Azospirillum brasilense: one gene and its partner. The protein of the gene in region 1 interacts with the protein of each later gene in a pairwise test. Links are inferred from orthologs where the notes say so. Each region holds a gene or a part of one and is shown in the gene's direction. Other genes may lie near its edges. The genes, in order: accC and ribD.

Evidence for each region.
Region 2: the proteins of accC (region 1) and ribD interact in binary tests that used the Escherichia coli proteins (3 or more experiments, as listed by UniProt). The link is inferred for Azospirillum brasilense from one-to-one orthologs.

What each region holds. Positions count from the first base shown.
Region 1 is NZ_CP032345.1:876,039-892,635, reverse strand. Bases 8,242-11,038 are described here. They hold accC (acetyl-CoA carboxylase biotin carboxylase subunit), read left to right. Parts: upstream 8,242-8,866; coding sequence 8,867-10,210; downstream 10,211-11,038. Other genes in these bases: D3869_RS04380 (ribonuclease T2 family protein), read right to left, coding at 10,488-11,038; accB (acetyl-CoA carboxylase biotin carboxyl carrier protein), read left to right, coding at 8,397-8,846; aroQ (type II 3-dehydroquinate dehydratase), read left to right, coding at 8,242-8,373. Also shown: D3869_RS04425 (methyl-accepting chemotaxis protein), read left to right, coding at 587-3,028; D3869_RS04420 (hypothetical protein), read left to right, coding at 3,133-3,495; D3869_RS04415 (hypothetical protein), read right to left, coding at 3,689-4,246; D3869_RS04410 (cation diffusion facilitator family transporter), read right to left, coding at 4,314-5,333; D3869_RS04405 (dynamin family protein), read left to right, coding at 5,521-6,984; D3869_RS04400 (substrate-binding periplasmic protein), read left to right, coding at 7,046-7,798; more of aroQ, read left to right, coding at 7,924-8,241; more of D3869_RS04380, read right to left, coding at 11,039-11,141; aat (leucyl/phenylalanyl-tRNA--protein transferase), read left to right, coding at 11,267-11,908; D3869_RS04370 (DUF2155 domain-containing protein), read right to left, coding at 11,942-12,379; D3869_RS04365 (hypothetical protein), read right to left, coding at 12,498-12,767; outer membrane lipid asymmetry maintenance protein MlaD, read right to left, coding at 12,952-13,437; D3869_RS04355 (NADH:ubiquinone oxidoreductase subunit NDUFA12), read right to left, coding at 13,468-13,860; D3869_RS04350 (LysE family translocator), read right to left, coding at 13,990-14,709; D3869_RS04345 (lipid A biosynthesis lauroyl acyltransferase), read right to left, coding at 14,676-15,584; lpxK (tetraacyldisaccharide 4'-kinase), read right to left, coding at 15,577-16,587; D3869_RS04335 (3-deoxy-D-manno-octulosonic acid transferase), read right to left, coding at 16,584-16,597. UniProt on the Escherichia coli protein: This protein is a component of the acetyl coenzyme A carboxylase complex; first, biotin carboxylase catalyzes the carboxylation of the carrier protein and then the transcarboxylase transfers the carboxyl group to form malonyl-CoA.
Region 2 is NZ_CP032345.1:328,497-333,689, reverse strand. Bases 1,067-3,877 are described here. They hold ribD (bifunctional diaminohydroxyphosphoribosylaminopyrimidine deaminase/5-amino-6-(5-phosphoribosylamino)uracil reductase RibD), read left to right. Parts: upstream 1,067-1,818; coding sequence 1,819-2,937; downstream 2,938-3,877. Other genes in these bases: ribB (3,4-dihydroxy-2-butanone-4-phosphate synthase), read left to right, coding at 3,634-3,877; D3869_RS01750 (riboflavin synthase), read left to right, coding at 3,050-3,637; nrdR (transcriptional regulator NrdR), read left to right, coding at 1,337-1,801; glyA (serine hydroxymethyltransferase), read left to right, coding at 1,067-1,304. Also shown: more of glyA, read left to right, coding at 1-1,066; more of ribB, read left to right, coding at 3,878-4,758; D3869_RS01740 (6,7-dimethyl-8-ribityllumazine synthase), read left to right, coding at 4,781-5,193. UniProt on the Escherichia coli protein: Converts 2,5-diamino-6-(ribosylamino)-4(3h)-pyrimidinone 5'-phosphate into 5-amino-6-(ribosylamino)-2,4(1h,3h)-pyrimidinedione 5'-phosphate.

The sequences.
Region 1 (16,597 bases):
CGCACGCGCTGCCCGACATGTGCATCGACCGACCAGGATTCGGGCGATCCGCGTCGCCCTCTTTTGCGCACGGCTGGTTCGCTCATGGACCCGGAACTCCAATGCTTGCGAATAAATATGTAGGATTTGAGAATGACGATAAGATTGTTCACACAGAACTTTTTGGTGCGCAAGCGGAATCTCTGAAATTACTGCGCTCTGGTCATGATTTGAGCAGATATGAAAGCATATGGATTCTCCCGCACCCTTGCGCCCTCCCTTGCAACGCGGTCTGCTGAAGGCGTTGATTGTGGCGCTTTGCCTGTCGCGCGCGTGCCGGTTGCGCACTCGCGCATGAGGGCAATCGAGAAAGAAATGGCATCACGGATCGTGATTATGGAGTGAACATTTCAAATTATGGTGATTTCAGCTTCTCGCGATGGTGTGGAAACATTTTGCTAATCAAATTCGGATAGGTCGGAGGCTATAGAATTCGCGCCACAGTCCGCGCCGCGTCCGCCAGATCGGGCCGGCATGGATGGTCGGCGGCGATGATCGGCGGCGACGCTCCCCTGCGCCGCCGGATCGCAATCAAAGGATCAGGTCGATGCAGACAAGCAGTCTGGCGGGGCGCTTCAAGGTCGGGACCCGCATTTACTTCGGTTTCCTTGTGGTGTTGCTGCTGCTGGCGGTGGTCGTCGCCATCGGCGTGCGGGGCCTCGGGGTGGCGCGGTCCGGCTTCGAATCCTACGCGACGGTGAGCAACCACTCGATCCAGGTCAGCTCGATCGACGCGCAGGTCGCCCAGATGCGCCGCCTCGCCTTGACCTTCAACACCTTCGGTGACCCGAAGGTGGCGGAGCAGGTGCGCGCCGTCCAGGCGACCCTCGTGAAGGACCTGCGGGGCGCGCTCGACGGAACGACCGGCGAGCGCCGCGCCCTGCTGGAGCGGATGAACCAGGTCTTCGCCAACTACGTGACCGACTTCAACACGCTGGCGGAGCTTCGTCTGCGCCGCGACCGCCTCTACGCCGAGCAGCTCGTCCCGGCGGGCGAGAAGGCGCGCGAGTCCGTGTCGCAGCTCGTCTCCACCCTGATCGCCGACGGCGAGCACGAGGCGGCGGCCAACGCCGCCCTCGCGCAGGAGCAGCTGCTGCTGGCGCGGCTGGCCGCGTCGCGCTTCTTCACCAGCCCGAACGAGTCGATCATCGCCGAGGTGTCGGCCCGTGACGACGCCTTCGGCGAGGCCATCCGCCGGGCGACCGAGCGGCTGAGCAACCCGGCGCGCCGGGCCGCGGCGCTGGCCGCCGACCAGCTCTCCGACCGCTACGTCTCGCTGTTCCGCGAGACCGCCGCCGTCATGCTGGAAAACGCCCGGCTCGTCGACGTGATGGGCGCCCGCGGCGTCGAGTTCGCCGACCTTTCCGACCGCACGGTCGCGATCGAGGGCAAGGACCGCGACGCCGTGCTCGCCGATACCACCGGCAGCATGGACCGCACCCTGTCGGCCAACATAACGATCGCGGCCGGCGCCTTCCTGTTCGGCCTGCTGCTGGCCTGGGCGGTGGCGCGGTCCATCGTGAAGCCGGTCGTGTCGATGACCGAGACGATGACGAACCTCGCCGGCGGCGACCTGACGGTGACCATCCCGGCGCTGGCCAACCGCGACGAGATCGGGCGGATGGCGCAGGCGGTGCAGGTGTTCAAGGACAACGCCATCCAGAAGAAGGCGATGGACGAGGCCGAGCGCGAGCGGCTGGAGGCCGAGCGCCGCGCCGACGAGGCGCAGCGCGCCCGCGAGACGGCGATCGGCGAGGAGATCGCCGCGCTGATCGACGGCGTGTCGAAGGGCGACCTGTCGCGCCGGCTGGAGCTGAGCGGCAAGGACGGCTTCTACCGGACCATGTCGGAGGGCATCAACCGCTTGACCGACACGGTCGAGGCGGTCATCGCCGACCTCGGCGCGGTGCTCAGCGCGCTCGCCCAGGGCGACCTCAACAAGCGGGTGGAGCGCGATTACCAAGGCGCCTTCCAGACGCTAAAGACCGACGTCAACACCACCTCCGCCAAGCTCGGCGAGATCGTCGGCCAGATCCTGCGCGCCACCGACGCGATTTCCGGCGCGGCCTCCGAAGTCTCGCTGGGGTCGAGCGACCTCGCGGAGCGGACGGAGCAGCAGGCGTCGTCCCTGGAGGAGACGGCGGCGAGCATGGAGGAGCTGGGGGCCACGGTGCGTTCCAACGCCGACAACGCCCAGCGCGCCAACGGCATGGCCGCCGACGCCCGCACCGCCGCGGAGTCCGGCGGCACGGTGGCGGACTCGGCCATCGACGCGATGAAGCGCATCGAGGCGTCGAGCCGCAAGATCACCGACATCATCGGGGTGATCGACGAGATCGCCTTCCAGACCAACCTGCTGGCGCTGAACGCCGCGGTGGAGGCGGCGCGGGCCGGCGACGCCGGGCGCGGTTTCGCGGTGGTGGCGCAGGAGGTGCGCAACCTCGCCCAGCGCTCCGCTCAGGCATCCAAGGAGATCAAGGGGCTGATCCTCGACAGCGACAGCCAGGTGAAGGACGGTGTGGAGCTGGTCAAGAAGGCCGGCGACGCGCTGGAGGGCATCGTGTCGGGCGTCCAGCAGGTCGCCGGGCTGATCGCCGAGATGGCCTCCGCCTCCTCCGAGCAGGCGGCGGCGCTCGACGAGATCAACGCCACCGTCTCGCAGATGGACGAGATGACCCAGAAGAACGCCGCGCTGGTCGAGGAAACCACCGCCGCCGCCCAGTCGCTCGCCAATCAGGCGACGGACCTGCGGTCCCTGGTCAGCTTCTTCAAGCTGGACGCCGCGGCCTTCGCGGCGGCTCCGGCCGCCCATCACGGTGGGGGGGCTCCGGCCCTGCGGCGCAGCATCACCCCGACCAAGCCGGCGCCGGCCAAGCCCGCGGCGCGCAAGGTGGCGGCGGCCCCGTCCCGTCCGGCGGCGGTGGGCAAGGCGGCTTCGGCGACCCTGCAGCGCGCGTCGGCCGACGAAGACGACTGGAAGGAGTTCTGAGTCCGGCTGCGTTGAAAAAAGCGTGCGATGGAAAGGGCGGCGCGGACGTTTGTCAGGGTAGGCCTTCACACCGGCCTCGATCACCAACCGGGAGTGACGAACCCATGACCGCGCGCCGCCTCATCCCCGTAAGTCTCGTGGCGCCTTTGCTCCTTGCCGGTGCCCTGTGGACGGTGCCGGCGGGCGCCGCCGACAAACCGCCCCCGCCCGGCGCCACCCCACCGGGGCCAAGCGCGCCCAGCACGCCGGGCGAGCAGGCCCGCCAGGGGGTGGAACTGCTGATGAAGGCCTTGGAAGGGTGGGTGCGGCAAGTGCCGATGTTCGCTCCGCCCGAAGTCACGCCGGAGGGCGACATCGTCATCCGCCGGCTGGACCGCTCGCGTCCCGTACCGCCCAATCCGCCACCGGGCGAACCGGCGCCGCCGAAGTCCGAACCACCGGTGCCGAACGCCCCGACGGACCTTTAGAGCGCCGGCGAAGCCCGATACAGCCTGTCACGCAGCGCTCCGGTGCGGATTGCCAAGCCTGGCGGGACCCCGAACAGCCTTAACGCTTCCTTAATTCATAGTTAATAGCGCGTTAACGACCGTTTGCGGGCCAAACAGAGGCCGGGAGGGCCGGGCTGCGTGACGCGCTGTATCGGCCTTCGCGGGCGGCCGCTCAGCCGGCGTGCCAGGGACCGCCCGGACGGGCGAATCCTTCCACCTGATCGCGCAGCTTCTGGATTTGCGACGGGGTGAGGGCGAGGCCGAGCCGGGCGGCGAAGGCGGCGGCCAGCGCGCCGCGCGTCGGCCGCTCCCCCCGCTCCGCCAGGGCGCGGTACAGTTCGAACGCCGCGGCGTAGCGCCACAACGCGTCGGGGCGACGGCGGAGTTGGGCCGCCTGAGGGGTGGCAGCGGACTCCAGATGGGCTTCCAGGCGCTGCAGGGCGTCCGCCGCCGACAGGGCGGGCAGGGGGACGGGCGGCTCCGGTTCCCGCTCGGGCCGGCCGATGGCCGCCTTGGCGCGGTGCCGGCGCTGGCGCAGCCGATCCTCGTTGCGCAGCCGCTCCGCGTAGGCGGGATCGCTGCGCCGCCGCTCGGTGCGGGCGCGGTTGGCGCGGGCGTTGCGCTCCTCCCGGTCCGCGTGGCTCTGGGGATCGCTGAGAAGGAAGGCCAGCTCCTCCGCGGTCAGGCGCAGGGAATCGGTGTCGGTGTCGGCGTTGTTTTCGGCAGTCATGCCGAAAACAACGTTTCGGGCGCCGTTTCCGATCCATCCGACCGAAGAAGATCACAGACGGGGCGCGTCAGGCCGCGCGATGCATCTCCCGGCCGTCCGGGCAGGGGCCGGTTTCGACCTGGACCGTGGCGTGGCCGATGCCGAAGCGTCCGCGCAGGGTCTCGACCAGATCGCGCAGCACCGCGTCGCGGTCGGTCCCCGGCGGCACCACGGCGTGCATGGTCAGGAGCGGCCGCTCCGCCGTCAGCGACCAGACATGGACGTGGTGGATGTCGGTGACCGCCGGCACCGCCTGGTGCAGGGCGCTGCGCAGCTCGTCCACGTCGATGCCGACTGGCGTGCCCTCCACCAGGATGTGGGCGCTCTGCCGCACCACCTCCCAGGCGCCGCGCAGGATCAGCAGGGCGACCAGCACCGACAGGATCGGGTCGATGGGTGTCCAGCCGGTCGCCAGGATGATGCCCGCCGCCACGACCGCCGCCACCGAGCCGAGCAGGTCGCCCAGCACGTGCAGGGCGGCGCCGCGGACGTTCAGGTTCCCGCGGTCGCCGCGGTGCAGAATCCAGAAGCCGACGAGGTTGCCCAGCCCGCCCAGCACCGCCACCGCCATCATGGTGCCGCCCAGGACCGGCTGGGGCTCCAGCAGCCGCTGCGCCGCCTCCCACAGGATCCAGGCGGAGAGCAGGAACAGGCTGAGGCCGTTGACGAAGGCGGCGAGGACCTGGAGCCGGTGGTAGCCGAAGCTGCGCCGCCGGTCGGACGGGCGCCGCCCCAGCCGGAAGGCCAGCCAGGCGAGCGCCAGCGCCGCCGCGTCGGTCAGCATGTGCCCGGCATCGGCCAGCAGGGCGAGCGACCCGGACAGCACGCCGCCCACCACCTCCACCACCATCAGGCCGGCGGTCATCAGCAGGACCAGCAGGATTCGCCGCTCGCTGTCCGCCGTCACCGTCGCGGTGTGGGCATGCCCGTGGCTGTGGTCATGGCTGTGCGCATGGCCGTGCTCATGCCCATCCCCGTGTTCATGATCATGGTCATGATGCTGGTGATCGTCGTCATGGGCGCCATGCCCCCGCGGTCCCTGCGTCACTGGCCTGCCTCCTCGCGCTCATGCTTGGAATGGGACGACGCCATCAGGATAGGACCGACGCCGCGCCGCCGTCACGGCGTTTCCGGTCACGGCGATTTCGCTGTCCATCGCAACGGGCCCTCGTGCTAGAGAATGCCTCCGACACGAGACGTCACCCCATTTCACAGCAGACGGGACCCGGCCGGCCATGACCCCCAGGCAAGCCCTCCAGCAGCGCCTCGCCGCCCTGGACGCGCATCTCCGCGCGGAAAACCCGAACCTTCTCCCGGTCATCCCGACCTTCCGCAATTTCGACCGGGTGCTGGTCCGGCTGGGTCTGCTGGGTCCGCACGAGTCGCTGACCACCCGCATTCCCTGGTGGCCGATGATCGCGGTGCTGGGCACCTTCTCCGCGGGCAAGTCCACCTTCCTCAACGGCTATCTCGGCGCACCGCTGCAGAACACCGGCAACCAGGCGGTGGACGACAAGTTCACGGTGATCTGCCACGGGCCGGAGACCCGGCGGGAGGCCCTGCCGGGCACCGCGCTGAACGCCGATCCGCGCTTTCCCTTCTACCGGATCGCCGACGAGATCGAGAAGGTCGCGGCGGGCGAGGGCAAGCGCATCGACAACTACCTGCAGCTCAAGACGCTGTCCGGCGACCGGGCGCGCGGCAAGATCTTCATCGACTCGCCGGGCTTCGACGCCGACGACCAGCGCCGCTCGGTGCTGCGGCTGGTCGACCACATCGTCGAGCTGTCCGACCTCGTGCTGGTCTTCTTCGACGGGCGCCACCCGGAGCCGGGGGCGATGCAGGACACGCTGAAGCATCTGGTGGCGAAGACGGTGGACCGCGCCGACGCGCGCAAGGTCTGCTACATCCTGAACCAGATCGACACCACGGCGAAGGAAGACAATCTGGAGGCGGTGTTCGGCGCCTGGCAGCGCGCCATCGCGCAGGCCGGTCTGGTCTCGGGCCGCTTCTACGCGCTCTATGACAGCAAGTCGGCGGTCGCCATCGCCGACGACGCGGTGCGCGCCCGCTACGAGGCGCGGCGCGACTCCGACCTCGCCGAACTCCAGGTGCGCATCAACGAGGTGGAGGTCGCCCGCGCCTACCGCATCGTCGGCATGATCGACAGCCTCGTGAAGGAGCTGAAGGGCGAGATCGTCCCGCAGCTCGCCGCGGCGATGAAGCGCTGGCGCAAGCTGGTGCTGATCGGCGACGCGGTGTGGCTGGCCCTGCTCGCCCTGCTGTTCGGCGGGATCGCCAGCCTCGCCGGCGGCGACACGGTGTCGGCCTTCCTCACCTGGCTGACCCAGTCGCAGCCGGCCTGGGCCGGCGGCCTGCCGGTCGGGGTGCTGGCGGCGCTGGTGGTGCTGGGCGGCCTGTTCGGCGCCGGCCATTTCTGGCTGCGCTCCTTCATGGCACGGCGGGTCGCCCGCAGCCTGCCGGAGCGCTACGGCGACGTCGACCTGAACCTCCAGCAGGGCTTCCTGCGCAACACCCGCTTCTTCCGCTCGATCTTCCGCAAGAAGCCGGTCGGCTGGAGCGGCGGCGCCGAGAAGCGCATCTTCTCCATCCGCGAGGCGGTGGCGGAGCATGTCCAGCGCATCAACGACCTGTTCACCGACCCCGCCGGGCGGCGCAACCGCGCCCCGGCGGAGTGAGCGGGCGTCCGCGGAAGAGGGAAGGGGGCGGGCGATGGCGGGGCGGCGGTGTCTTCTGGCCATGCTCCTGCTGCTGGTGGCCTTTGGTCCCGTCCACGCCACACCGCTCGACTCGGCGCCCCTCGGTTCGGCCCTGGATCTGGTCACCGGCAACGATTTCGCCCCCTTCACCGGGGAGGACCTGCCGGAGGGCGGCCTGCTGACCGAGATCGTGCGCCGCGCCTTCGGCGAGGTCGGGCTGCGCTACGATGTGCGCTTCATGCCTTGGCGCCGCGGCTACGACGGCGTGCTGGCGGGCAGGTTCCTCGGCACCTTCCCATATGTTCGCACGCCGGACCGCGCGGTGGAGATGCTGTTCTCCGACCCGCTGCTGGAGGTGCGGCAACTCGTTTACCTGTCCGCCCACAGCGGCATGGACTTTCGCAAACCGGAGGATTTCCGAGGGCGCACGGTCTGCGCGCCGGTCGGATACGCCCTGCCGGCGGAGCTGGCGGAACTGGCCGCGGCGGGCGCGCTGTCGCGGGAGAGCCCGGCGGACCTGCCGGCCTGCGTGCGGATGGTCGCCTCGGGACGGGTGGACGCCTTCGTCATCGACGAGTTCACCGGGCGCAGCGCCGTGGCGAAGGCGATGGCCGGGGATGATATCCGCGTCGCCTCCTTGCCTTACGCCCGCGCCGGGCAGCACCTGATTCTCTCCCGTTCGCTGCCGGAGGCGGCGGCGATCATGGCGGCCTTCAACGCCGGATTGAGAAAGCTGAAGGATGGCGGGGCCTTCGAAGAGATTTTGCGCCGTCATCTGTCCGCCGCGCCGTGAGGCATTTGGCGTCTAAGGGAGCAGAACACGCCGAATGGGCGTAACGTTTGCGCCATGCGGCATTGCCAGCGCGACGCAAAGTGCTATAAACGCGCGGACTCGATCTTGGAAAAGGGGCGTGGCCCGTGGCCATCGACGCTTCCGTTCTGGTCCTGAACGGACCGAACCTGAACATGCTGGGCGTGCGCGAACCGCACATTTATGGCTCCATGACGCTCGATGATCTGGAAGGCGCGTGCCAGGAACGCGCCGAACAGCTCGGGCTGGCCATCGACTTCCGGCAGTCGAACCACGAGGGCGAACTTGTTTCCTGGATTCAGCAGGCGCGGACGGAGCATGACGGCATCGTCATCAACGCCGGCGCCTACAGCCACACCTCCGTCGCCATCATGGACGCGCTGATCCTGTCCGAGCTGCCGATCGTCGAGGTGCATCTCTCCAACATCTACAAGCGTGAGGCCATCCGCCACCACTCGCACATTTCCGCGGTGGCCAAGGGGATGATCTGCGGCTTCGGCCCTCACGGGTATCTGCTGGCGCTGGACGCCATGGCGAATATCCTCGAGCGCGACTAAGGAACACGGGAAAAACGAACACCATGGCAAGCTTCGACATCGACGGCGATCTGGTCCGCAAGCTCGCGGATCTCCTGCGTGAGACGGGCTTGAGCGAGATCGAGTTTGCCGAGGGCGAGAAGCGGATCCGCGTCACCCGCCCGACGGCCGCCCAGGCGGTGGCCGTGCACGCTCCGGTCGCCGCTCCCGCCCCCGTTGCGGCTCCGGCCGCCGCCCCGGCGGGCAAGCCCGCCAGCCATCCCGGCGCGGTCACCTCGCCGATGGTCGGCACGGCCTACGCCGCGGCCGAGCCGGGCGGCACCCCCTTCGTTCGCGTCGGCGACACGGTGAAGGCCGGCCAGACCGTCCTCATCATCGAGGCGATGAAGGTCATGAACCCCATCAAGGCCCCGCGGGGCGGCACGGTTGTCGAGGTCCTGGTCTCCGACAGCCAGCCGGTGGAGTTCGGCGAAGTCCTAATGATCATCGAGTGAGCGGGGATCATCCCTTGGCGATGTTCGAGAAGGTCCTGATCGCGAACCGCGGTGAGATTGCTCTGCGCATCCACCGCGCCTGCCGTGAGATGGGAATCCAGACCGTGGCGGTGCATTCCACCGCCGATGCCGACGCCATGCACGTCCGCCTCGCGGACGAGAGCGTGTGCATCGGTCCCGCGTCGGCCCGCGAAAGCTACCTGAACATTCCGGCGATCCTGTCGGCGGCGTCGATCACCGGGGCGGACGCGATCCATCCCGGCATCGGCTTCCTGTCGGAGAACGCCCAGTTCGCGGAGATGGTGGAGGAGCACGGCTTCACCTTCATCGGCCCGACCGCGGAGCACATCCGCATCATGGGCGACAAGGTCACCGCCAAGAAGACGGTGATGGAGCAGGGGCTTCCCGTGGTCCCCGGCTCCGACGGCCCGGTGCCGACGCTGGAGGAGGCCGAGAAGATCGGCCGCGAGACCGGCTATCCGATCCTCATCAAGGCGGCGGCGGGCGGCGGCGGCAAGGGCATGAAGGTCGCCCGCAACCCCGACCAGCTCAAGGAAGCCTACCAGCTCGCCCGTGGCGAGGCGCGCGCCGCCTTCGGCAACGACGAGGTCTACATCGAGAAGTATCTCGGCAAGCCCCGGCACATCGAGATCCAGCTTCTCGGCGACGAGCATGGCAACTGCGTGCATTTCGGCGAGCGCGACTGCTCCGTGCAGCGCCGCCACCAGAAGGTCATCGAGGAAGCCCCGTCGCCGGCCCTGAACGCCGAGCAGCGCGCCTTCATCGGCGATCTGGCGGCCAAGACGGCGGCGGCCATCGGCTACCGCGGCGTCGGCACGATGGAGTTCCTGTTCGAGGACGGGCAGTTCTACTTCATCGAGATGAACACCCGCCTGCAGGTCGAGCACACGATCACCGAGATGATCACCGGCATCGACCTGGTGCGCGAGCAGATCCGCGTGGCGACCGGCGCCCCGCTCGGCTACGGCCAGGCGGACATCCGCTTCCAGGGCCATTCGATCGAGTGCCGCGTGAACGCGGAGCATCCGGAGACCTTCATCCCGTCGCCGGGGAAGATCGACGGCTACCACGCGCCGGGCGGACTGGGCGTGCGCGTCGACTCGGCGCTCTACGACGGCTACCGCATCCCGCCGCATTACGACAGCCTGATCGCCAAGCTGGTCGTTCACGGCACCACCCGCAACGAGTGCCTGATGCGGCTGCGCCGGACGATCGAGGAGTATGTGATCGGCGGCGTCGACACCACGCTGCCCCTGCACCAGCGCATCATCGCGCAGCAGGCCTTCATCGACGGCAACTACGACATCCACTGGCTCGAACAGCTGATGGGCATGAAGAAGTAAGCCGTCGAGCGGTTCGACGAGCGGGTCAATGAAAAGAGCCCTTCTTCCCGATGGGGAGGAAGGGCTCTTTTCGTTCCAGCGGGTGCCGGATTCTCGGATGACAAGGTCTTCACGGATTTCACGGACCCAGGCACGGATTTCACGGATTTTTATATCCGTGCCCAGTGCGGGCCTGTTCGATCAGCGCGCTGAGCAAGCCCAAAGAAATCCGTGAAATCCGTGCCTTAATCCGCGCAATCCGTGAAGCCCCTGTTGTCCGCGATAATCCGACACCCCGTCACGGCGCCGCGGTCAGCAGCGCGTCGCGGCGGCAGCGGTCGACCACCTTGGCGCCGCAGGGCATGAAGGTCAGGTCCTTGTTCAGGCACAGCCGGACCTCCGCCACGTCGCGCTTGGAGCAGACCAGCGCCACCGACTCCGGCTCCAGTCCCGGGTTGGCCTGGACGAACAGGCGTTCCACCTGGGTCGCCGGGATCGACAGGTCGGATTTCGGGGCCTGGAGCGCCTCGGGGATCTTCACCTTGGCGAAGGCCTTGCGGACCTGCGCGAAATAGTCGGTGACGGGCAGGCCGCTGCAGGTGCCGTGCTTCGTCCACTGGTGCACGATCAGCCCGACGCTGGGCATCACCGGCATGGTGGCGTCCACCACGGCGCGGGGGACGGTGCGGTCGCGTGTGCAGGTGGCCGGGTAGCCGCCGTTGCTGTATTGCGGCCACAGGCCGTGGACGATGAAGCCGAACTTGCGCTCGACCCCGCACTGGTCGGGGTCGGCGTCCCCCTGATTCTTGGCGCAGTGGGTTGGCGACCAGGAGAGGCTGAGCACATAGTAATCGAAGGTGCCGGGCTCCGCCTTGCGCTGCGCCCATGACGCGCCGGTCATCGAGAGAAACGCAACCACCGATACGATGATGGCTGACAGAGCCGTCTTCATGCTGGAATCCCTTCTGAGAAAGCGCCTCCACGTTGCATACCATGGTGGGAGCCACCTGTCGCGCGGAAGTGGTGCGCTGAGATAACGTTGCGGGGGTGAGGGGGCAAACGGCTATAGTGTCGGCGATGATCGAGCTGTCCGCATCGCTGCTTCTGCGCGCCTACGCCGCCGGCATTTTCCCGATGGCGGAGAACGCCGACTCCGAGGAGCTGTACTGGTTCGATCCGGAGCGGCGCGGCGTCCTGCCGCTGGAGGGCTTCCACGTCCCGCGCAAGCTGCGCAAGACGGTGCGGCGCGGCCCGTTCGACCTGCGCTTCGACACGGCGTTCCGCGCGGTGATCGAAGCCTGCGCGGAGCCGACGCCGGACCGTCCGAAGACCTGGATCAACGGCGACATCCTGCGGCTCTACACCGAACTGCACGAGCGCGGCTGCGCCCACAGCGTGGAATGCTGGAGCGGCGGCCAACTCGTCGGCGGCCTCTACGGCGTCGCGCTGGGCGGCGCCTTCTTCGGGGAAAGCATGTTCAGCCGCGTCACCGACGCCAGCAAGGTGGCGCTGGTCCATCTGGTCGCCCGGCTGCGCGCGGCGGGCTACAGGCTGCTGGACGCGCAATTCGTGACGGAACATCTGAGCCAGTTCGGCGCCATGGAGATTCCGCGCGCCGAGTACCGTCGCCGGCTGGCCGCCGCCCTGGCGGTGCCGACGGACTTCGGCGGCGTCGACCAGGGGGCGGCCATCACGGCGCTGCTGGGCGCGGAAGGCTGAGGGCGGGAAACGGAGGGCTCGGCCCGGCTGGACTCAGTCCCCCTCGCAGGACAGCACCCAGACGTCGTAGATCGGGTGCTCCATCGCCGACAGGGCGGGGCTGGAAGCGAACATCCAGCCGCTGAACACAGGCTCCGCCTGTTCGCCGGGCTTGTTCTCGATCACTTCGAGGAAGGCCGCGGTTTCCGGCGTCTCGATCGGCGGGTTTTCCTTGCAGGCGCGCAGCGTGATGCGCAGGCTGCCGAGCGCCTTGGTCTCGCCGACCGCGATGGTGAAGGTGGAGGTGCGGGCGGTGATCTTGTCCAGCCCCTGCAGCTTGGCGGCGGAGCGGCTGACCATCTCCTCCGGCACCGGAGCGGCGCCGGCCGGGCCGGCCGGGCTCAGGACCGGAAGGCAGAGCAGCGCGGCCGCTAGGGCCGCGCCGCGCAGGCGGAGGCTTTTCGGAGTCGTCGTCACTGGGATCGTCGTCACTGGGGATCGCTTCCGTGATGTCGAACGGCGTGGGCCGAAACCCGACAGCCTTCTAGCCCGGAAGCGTCTCCCCGTCTACTCCGTGACCGCTTTGTTGAACCGGCTTTGTCGGGGCCGCTTACTGGGTGATGCTGCCGCTGGGGCGGGTGCCGCCGTAGGGGGCGTTGGTGGTGGACGGGCCGGCGGTGCCCTCCTTCTCCTCGACCTTCTGGGTGGCGGTGCCGCCCGCAGCACCCGCGGCGCCGCCGACCACCGCGCCGACCGGCCCGCCGACCACGGCGCCCGCCGCCGCCCCGCCCAGAGCGCCGCTGGCGGCCTTCTCCTCGGTGTTCACGCCGCAGGCGGCGGCGAGCAGGGCGAGGCCGAGAACCAGGAAACGGGCTTTCATCGCTGATCTCCTTTGATGAGTGTGCCGTGTTGGGCCTGGGCAAGGAAACGCCAGCGTGGCCGAGGCTGTTCCGAAGGGGATTGGGGAAAAGTGGGTGGGCAAATGAAAAAAGGGGCCGCGAGGCCCCTTCGTTCGTCGTACCGGTGTGTTGTGGCCCGGTGTGTTGTGGCCCGGTGTGTGGCGCTTACAGCTTGGGCGGCTCGCCGCCCTCCTGGCCGGGCTTGCTCATGTTCTGCAGCGAGAAGATGACCTGGCCCAGGAGCTGTTCGATGCCGGGGGTGCTCTGCGTGTATTCGACGCGGCCGTCCGGCTTGAGCATGTCCTCCTCGCCGCCCGGCTCCAGCGACAGGAACTTGCCGCCCAGCAGGCTTTCCGAGGCGATGACCGCCGCGGTGTCCTTGGGCAGCTTGATGTCCGGGTGGATCGACATGTGCACGACCGCCTGATAGCTCTTCGGGTCGAGCGTCAGTTCGGTGACCGACCCCACCTTCACGCCGCTGATCCGCACGTCCGCCCCGCTCTGGAGGCCGGAGATGCTGGTGAAATTGGCGGTGAGGGCATAGCCGTTCACCTTGCGCAAATCGGCGCTGGTGTAGGCGAAAGCCAGAAAAAAGCCGGCCACGGCGAGGACGACCCCGCCGAGCACGGTTTCAATCACATTGCGGCGCATGAGGGATTCCTAAAGGACCGCGCGGGCGTCTCAGCCCGGAGTCCAGGGTTCGTAATCGCCGGTGGCGCGCACGCGCTGCCCGCCCGCATACTGGTGTCCGGGCGGCCGGTAAGCCTGGAGCGAGCCGGACAGGTTCGGCAGATGCTCCTTCTGCCACGGCTTGTGGAAGGCGCTGTTGCCTTCCGGCAGCGGCTCCTTGGTGGTGTGGTGGAGCCAGGAATGCCATTCCGGCGGCACCTTGGAGGCATCCGGCTCGCCGGCATAGATCACCCAGCGGCGTTCCTTGACGCCGGCGATCGCGCTCGGGGACCGGTAATAGGTGTTGCCGAAGCGGTCGGTGCCGACCTTGTTGCCCCGGCGCCAGGTGACAAACCGGATGTGGATGTTCGCCATCCAGGTGATCAGGGAGATCTTCTCGCTCATCGTCGCTCGCGGTCGGTAAGCCATTCGGCCGGACGGGCTGGCCGGTTAAACGCGGGCGGCACTATGACACCCCCGGCCACGCTCGTCCACTGACTCCGCAACGTCTTTTCCCGCCTGACGGATTTGCCGTCAGGCGATGCGCCGGTCGGTCAGCAGCAGGCGCAGCGCGAAGCCCAGGAACAGCACCCCCGCGACGCCGTCCAGCACCGCCCGCACCCGCGCGCTCGACAGGGCGCGCCGCGCCGCACCTGCGCTGAGCGCCGCGACCCCCAGCAGGTAGAGGCCGCCGATGACGCCGAGGATCGCGCCGAGCAGGAAGATCTGCAGCGCGACGTGGCCGAGCGCCGGTGCGACGAATTGCGGCACGAAGGCGAGATAGAAGAGGATGACCTTCGGGTTCAGCAGATTGGTCAGCAGCGCCTGGAGGAAGACGCGGTGCGCCGGGGCCGACTCGGGCTTGGCCGTGGCCTCCGCCGCTTCGCCGCGGCGGCCGAAGCCGGTGCGCAGGGCGCTCCACAGCGCCCGCCCGCCGATCCAGCCCAGATAGGCGCCGCCGGCGTAGCGCAGCACGTCGAACAGGGCCGGCGAGGCGGCGACCAGCGCCGAGATGCCGGCGGCGGCGAGCAGCGCGTGGATCAGGTTGCCCAGCGTGATGCCGGCGGTGGCGACCACCCCGGCGTTGCGCCCGTCCATCACGCTGCGCGACAGGACGAGCAGGGAATCCGGTCCCGGCGCCAGCGTCAGGACCAGCGCCGCGACGAGGTAGAGCTGAAGCAGATGCGGGTCGAGCGGCAGGGCCATGGAAACCTTCTCCGTCAGTCGGGCCAGCGCCGGTGCAGCCAGAGCCATTCGGCGGGGCGCTCGCGAATCCATTGCTCCAACAGGGCGTTTAGGCGCTCCATCAAAATCCGCACATCAGCGTTGCGGTCGCCGCTGTTCGGCGGCTCCACCGGCGGCAGGACGGTGATGCGGAAGCGCGCGCCGTCCAGACGCTCGGTCCGCGCCGGCACCAGCGGGATGCCCAGCCGCAGGGCGAGCTGTGCGGCCGCCGGGGCGGTCATGGCGTCGCGCCCGAAGAAGGGGACGGGCATGCCGTCGTTCAGCTTCTGGTCGATCAGCATGCCGACGTGCCCGCCCTTGGTCAGCACCCGGATCAGCGTGCGGGCGCCGTCCGACCCTTTGGGGATGTGTGTGCCGGAGGCGGCGCCGCGCAGCTCGGTCAGCAGGGCGCCGACATAGGGGTTGTTGGGCGCGCGATAGACCAGCCCCAGTTCCACGCCCATCTTGCGCGAGGTGACGGACTGCACCTCCCAGTTGGCGAAATGGCCGGAGACGAGGATGCCGGCCTTGCCGTCCTCGCGCAGGGCGTCGATGTGCTCCGCCCCGATCACCTCGGTCCGCCCGCCGGGGCCGTATTCGCCGATGGCGTCGAGGTGCGGGTATTCGGCGATGACGCGGCCCAGATTGTCCCACATGCCGCGGATGATCGCGTCGATCTCCGCGCGGGACTTTTCGGGGAAGGCGCGCTCCAGGTTGCGGCGGGCGGTGCGGGTGCCGCGCAGGCGCGGGCCGATGGTCCGCCCGATCCAGCCGCCGAGCGCCGAGGCGCGGTCCACCGGAAGGGCGCGGAACAGGCCGCAGAAGCCATGGACGAGGACGGCCTCCAGCGGGTAGCCGACCCGGCGGGTCAGCCAGGATACCAGGGGGCCGCGCGGCTTAGCCATTGGGAACTCCAGTCGGAAGCGCGGTCAGAAGGGGGCCGAGCAGGCGGTCGAGGGCGGCGGGGTCCTGCCAGACGGCGCGCACCGGCACCGCCCGGACCAGGGCGCGCAGGGGCTCGGGCAGGCGGACGGCGTCCTTCACGGTGGTGACCGGCAGGGCGCCCAGCGCGTTGGCGCGGTCGATCAGGGCCATCACCTCCTCGGGACGGTAGGGATGGTGGTCGGCGAAGGCGGCGCGCTCCACCACGCGGGCGCCCAGCGCCTCCAGCGTCGCGAAGAACTTTTCGGGCCGCCCGATGCCGGCGAAGGCCAGGACCGTCCGCCCGGCCAGGGCACGGGCCTCCTCGACCGGCTCCAGCCGGGCGTGCAGGAGGGGCAGGGTGCCGGCGACGCGGCGCTCCACCCCGGCGCGGTCCTCGCCCACGACGACGACGGCTCCGGCGCGGGCCAGCCCGCGCTCCACCGGCTCGCGCAGGGGGCCGGCGGGGATGAGGTGGCCGTTGCCGAAGCCCACCGCCCCATCCACCACGATCAACGAGAAATCCTTGAAGAGGCCGGGATTCTGGAAGCCGTCGTCCATCACCAGGACGGAGGCCCCCGCGGCGATGGCCGCCCGCGCCCCGGCGGCGCGGTCGCGCGCCACCCAGCAAGGGCCATGGGCGGCCAGCAGCAGCGCCTCGTCGCCCACCGCGGCCGAATCGTGGACGCCGAGGTCGACGGCCAGCGGGCCGCGCTCGCGCCCGCCATGGCCGCGGGTGAGGAAGGTGGGTGCCACGCCGCGGGCGCGCAGGGCCTCGGCCACGGCGATGCAGACCGGCGTCTTGCCGGCGCCGCCCGCCACCAGATTGCCGACGCAGAGGACCGGTGCCGGGGTCCGCTCCGGCCGCCCCGCCGCCATGCGCAGCCGCCCGGCCAGCCCGTAGAGCGCGCCCAGCGGGGCGAGCGCCCAGCCCAGGGCCGCCCCGGCGGCTCCGCCGGACCCGTACCAGAAGCCGGGAGTCCTCATGCCGCGGGCC
Region 2 (5,193 bases), 550 kb from region 1 along the record:
TGACCAACGCCGACCCCCGCGCCGAGATCGGCCGCTTCTTCGCCGCCTCGCTCGCCGAGACCGATCCCGAACTGGCCCGCGCGGTGCGCGACGAGCTGGTCCGCCAGCAGGAGCAGATCGAGCTGATCGCGTCCGAGAACATCGTCTCCCAGGCGGTGCTGGAGGCCCAGGGCTCGGTCATGACCAACAAGTACGCCGAGGGCTATCCGGGCCGGCGCTACTACGGCGGCTGCGAATATGTCGACGTGGCCGAGACGCTGGCGATCGAGCGCGCCTGCAAGTTGTTCGGCTGCGGCTTCGCCAACGTCCAGCCGAACTCCGGGTCCCAGGCCAACCAGGCGGTCAACCTCGCCCTGCTCCAGCCGGGCGACACCATCCTCGGCATGTCGCTGGCGGCCGGCGGCCACCTGACCCACGGCGCCGCCCCGAACCTGTCGGGCAAGTGGTTCAAGGCCGTGCAGTACGGCGTGCGCCGCGACGACCACCTGATCGACTTCGACGAGGTCGAGCGCCTGGCCCGCGAGCACAAGCCGAAGCTGATCATCGCCGGCGGTTCCGCCTATCCGCGCGTCCTCGACTACCAGCGCTTCCGCGCCATCGCGGACGAGGTCGGCGCCTACTTCATGGTGGACATCGCCCACTACGCCGGCCTGATCGCCGGCGGCGTCTATCCGAACCCGTTCCCCTACGCCGACGTGGTCACCACCACCACCCACAAGACGCTGCGCGGCCCGCGCGGCGGCATGGTGCTGACCAACAGCGAGGAGATCGCCAAGAAGATCAACTCGGCGGTCTTCCCCGGCCTGCAGGGCGGCCCGCTGATGCACGTCATCGCCGCCAAGGCGGTGGCCTTCGCCGAGGCGCTGCGTCCGGAGTTCAAGACCTACGCCAAGAGCGTCCTGGACAACGCCCGCGCCCTGTCGAGGGTGCTGATCGAGGGCGGTCTGGACATCGTGTCCGGCGGCACCGACAGCCACATCGTGCTGGTCGACCTGCGTCCGAAGAACCTGACCGGCAAGGCCGCCGAGGCGAGCCTGGAGCACGCCGGCATGACCTGCAACAAGAACGGCGTGCCGTTCGATCCGCAGAAGCCGATGGTCACCTCCGGCGTCCGTCTGGGCAGCCCGGCGGCCACCACCCGCGGCTTCGGCGTGGCCGAGTTCGAGCAGGTCGGCCGCCTGATCGTCGAGACGCTGGACGGTCTGGCCGCCAGCAACTCCGGCGACAACGCGGCGGTCGAGGCGAAGGTGCGGGAGGAGGTGCGCGAGCTGTGCCGCCGCTTCCCCATCTACCCGACCCTGTGATCATCAAGACCGACTAAGGGGAAAGGCCGGACATGCGCTGCCCGTTCTGCGGACACGAGGACACCCAGGTCAAGGACTCGCGACCGACCGAGGACAACTCGGCGATCCGCAGGCGGCGGTTCTGCCCCAGTTGCAGCGCGCGCTTCACCACGTTCGAGCGCGTCCAGCTCCGTGAGCTGACGGTGGTGAAGAGCACCGGCCAGCGGGAGCCTTTCGACCGCGAAAAGCTCCTGCGCTCCATGCGCATCGCCCTGCGCAAGCGCCCGATCGACGCCGACCGCATCGACCGGGTGGTCAACAGCCTGGTGCGCCAGCTCGAATCCTCCGGCGAGAGCGAGATCCCGTCGAAGCAGATCGGCGAGATGATCATGGTGGCGCTGCAGACGCTCGATCAGGTCGCCTACATCCGCTACGCCTCGGTCTACAAGGACTTCCGCGAGGCGTCGGACTTCAACGAGTTCGTCGAGCAGCTCGCCCCCGAAGCCCAGAACGGGTGAGGGGGCGGGCGGCGCCCATGGCGAAGCAAGCCATTCATCCCGACGATGCCCGCCACATGCGGGCCGCCCTGGCCCTGGCGGCGCGCGGGCTCGGCAACACCTGGCCGAACCCGGCGGTGGGCTGCGTCATCGTGAACGGCGGTGTGGTGGTCGGGCGTGGCTGGACCCAGCCGGGCGGGCGCCCCCACGCCGAGACGGAAGCCCTGGCCAGCGCCGGTGCCGCCGCGCGCGGGGCGACCGCCTATGTGACTCTTGAACCCTGCAATCATTACGGGAAAACCCCGCCCTGCGCTCTGGCGTTGGTGGAGGCAGGGGTGGCGCGGGTGGTGGTCGCCTGCGGCGATCCCGACCCGCGGGTCTCCGGCGGCGGGCTGGAGCGGTTGCGCGCCGCCGGGATCGCGGTGGACATCGGCGTCTGCGAGGACGCGGCCTGGACGCTCAACGAAGGCTTCTTCCGGCGCATCCAGGATGAACGCCCACTCTATACACTGAAGGCGGCAACGACGCTGGACGGGCGCATCGCCACCCACAGCGGCCAGTCGCAGTGGATCACCGGTCCGACGGCGCGGGCCTGGGGGCACCGGCTGCGCGCCACTCACGACGCGATCATGGTCGGCATCCGCACCGCGCTCGCCGACGACCCGGAACTCACCTGCCGCCTGCCGGGGCTGAGCCACCGGTCGCCCGTGCGCATCGTGGTGGACAGCCGGCTGCGCCTGCCGCTGACCGGAAAGCTGGCCGTGGGCGCGCGGTCCGTGCCGACCTGGGTGGTCACCCGCGAGGACGCGGAGCCGAGCCGTCTGGCCGTCTTCCAGGACTGCGGACTCGAGGTGATCCGCGTGCCCGCCGACTCCGCGGGCCTGCCGGATCTGGTCGAGGCGAGCGCCGCCCTGGCCCGCCGCGGCCTGACCCGCGTGCTGGTGGAGGGCGGGGCCACACTGGCGGCCTCGCTGCTGCGCGCGAATCTGGTCGACCGGCTGGAATGGTTCCGCGCCGCCTCGGTCATGGGCGGCGACGGGCTGCCGGCGGTCCATGCCTTCGGTGTGGACGGGCTGGAGCGTATGGCGCTGTTCCGCCGGACCGACCTGCGGCAGGCCGGGGATGATCTCGTGGAAAGCTACGTCCGCCGCGGTTGAGCGGTCGGGGATGTGCGGCGTCCGGCACCGTGCCGGGCGCAACAGTCCGTTGCGTGCCGCGCCGTGCGGATGAATCTTTCACACGATTGAAAACCTGCTAAATTGCCGGCCCATGTTCACCGGAATCATCACCGATGTTGGGCGCGTTCGGGCCGTGGAACGGCAGGGCGACACCCGGTTCACCGTCGAGACCGCCTTCGCTATGGAGACGGTTCCCATTGGCGCGTCCATCGCCAACAACGGCGTCTGCCTGACCGTGGTCGAGAAGGGGCCGGGCTGGTTCGCCGTGCAGGCCTCCGCCGAGACCCTGTCGAAGACGACGCTGGGCGGCTGGGCCGAAGGCACGCGCATCAATCTGGAGCGGGCGCTCAAGGTCGGCGACGAACTGGGCGGGCACATCGTGTCCGGCCATGTCGACGGCGTCGCCACGGTCGTGGAGGTCCGCGCCGACGGCGAGTCGAAGCGCTTGACCTTCGAGGCGCCCGCCACCCTGGCGAAATACATCGCCTCCAAGGGGTCGGTGGCGCTGGACGGCGTGTCGCTGACGGTGAACGAGGTCGATGGTGCGCGCTTCGGCGTGAACATCATCCCGCACACCCAGGACGCGACCACCTTCGGCGCGCTGAAGGCCGGGGATCGGGTGAACCTGGAAATCGATATGCTCGCGCGGTATGTGGCGCGGCTGGCAGGGCAGGAATGACGTCCGAGTTTCACGAGTATCTGTCGCGCCCCGAGGAGATCATCGAGGAGGCGCGCCAGGGCAGGATGTTCATCCTCGTCGACGACGAGGACCGCGAGAACGAAGGCGATCTGGTCATCCCGGCCCAGTGCGCGACCCCCGAGGCCGTGAACTTCATGGCCAAGTACGGGCGCGGCCTGATCTGCCTCGCCATGGACCAGAACCACATCGAGCGGCTGCGCCTGCCGCTAATGGCGCAGCAGAACGGCACCCGTCACCAGACCGCCTTCACCGTTTCCATCGAGGCGCGCGAGGGTGTGACCACCGGCATCTCCGCCGCCGACCGCGCCCGCACCATCCAGGTCGCCATCGACCCGACCGCCGGGCCGGACGCCATCGTGACGCCGGGCCACGTCTTCCCGCTGCTCGCCCGCGACGGCGGCGTGCTGGTCCGCGCCGGCCACACGGAAGCCTCGGTGGACATCGCCCGCATGGCCGGCATGACCGCGGCGGGCGTGATCTGCGAGATCATGAACGACGACGGCACCATGGCCCGCCTGCCGGATCTGGTGAAGTTCGCGCAGTTCCACGGGCTGAAGGTGGGCACCATCGCCGACCTGATCGCCTACCGCCGCCGCACCGAGACGATCGTCGAGCAGAAGCTGGCGGCGACGCTGGACAGCCGCTTCGGCGGGCGCTTCCAGATGTACGTCTATGTCAACAAGGTGGCCTACGCGGAGCACATCGCGCTGGTGCGCGGCGACATCTCCGGCGATGAGCCGGTGCTGGTGCGCATGCACGCCCTGTCGGTGCTGGACGACGTGTTGGGCGACCGGAGCGCCGCGCGCGACGGCGAGCTTCAGGCCTCCATGGAGATGATCGCGCGGGAAGGCCGCGGCGTCATCGTCCTGCTGCGCGAGCCCATGGCGAACAGCCTGACCGAATCGGTGATGGCGCGGCTCGAAGGCCACGACAACCCAACCCCCGCCCTGCGGGATTATGGCGTGGGCGCGCAGATCCTGCTGGACCTGGGCGTGCGCGACATGGTTCTGCTGTCGAACCGCAAGAAGTCCATCATCGGGCTGGAGGGGTACGGCCTGACCGTGCTCGGCCACCGCCCGATTCCCCTGCAAGACCAGTAACGGCCAGCCGAGCGACCCTGAGATGACCGAAAAGCCCCATCTGATGATCGTGGAAGCCCGCTTCTACGAGGACATCGCCGACGAGCTGGTGAAAGGCGCCATTGCCGAGATCGAGAAGGAGGGCGCCACCTACCAGCGCGTCTCGGTCCCGGGATGCCTGGAGATCCCGGCGGCGATCCTGTACGCCCTGCGTTCCATGGACTTCTTCACGGCGCGCAAGCGCTTCGACGGCTATGTCGGGCTGGGCTGCGTGATCCGCGGCGAGACCACCCATTACGACATCGTCTGCAACGAGAGCGCCCGCGGTCTCCAGGACCTCGCGCTGCGCTACGCGCTGGCCATCGGCAACGGCGTGCTGACGGTCGAGAACCGCGAGCAGGCCTGGGCCCGGGCTTCCGTGACGGCCAAGAACAAGGGCGGTTTCGCGGCGCGCGC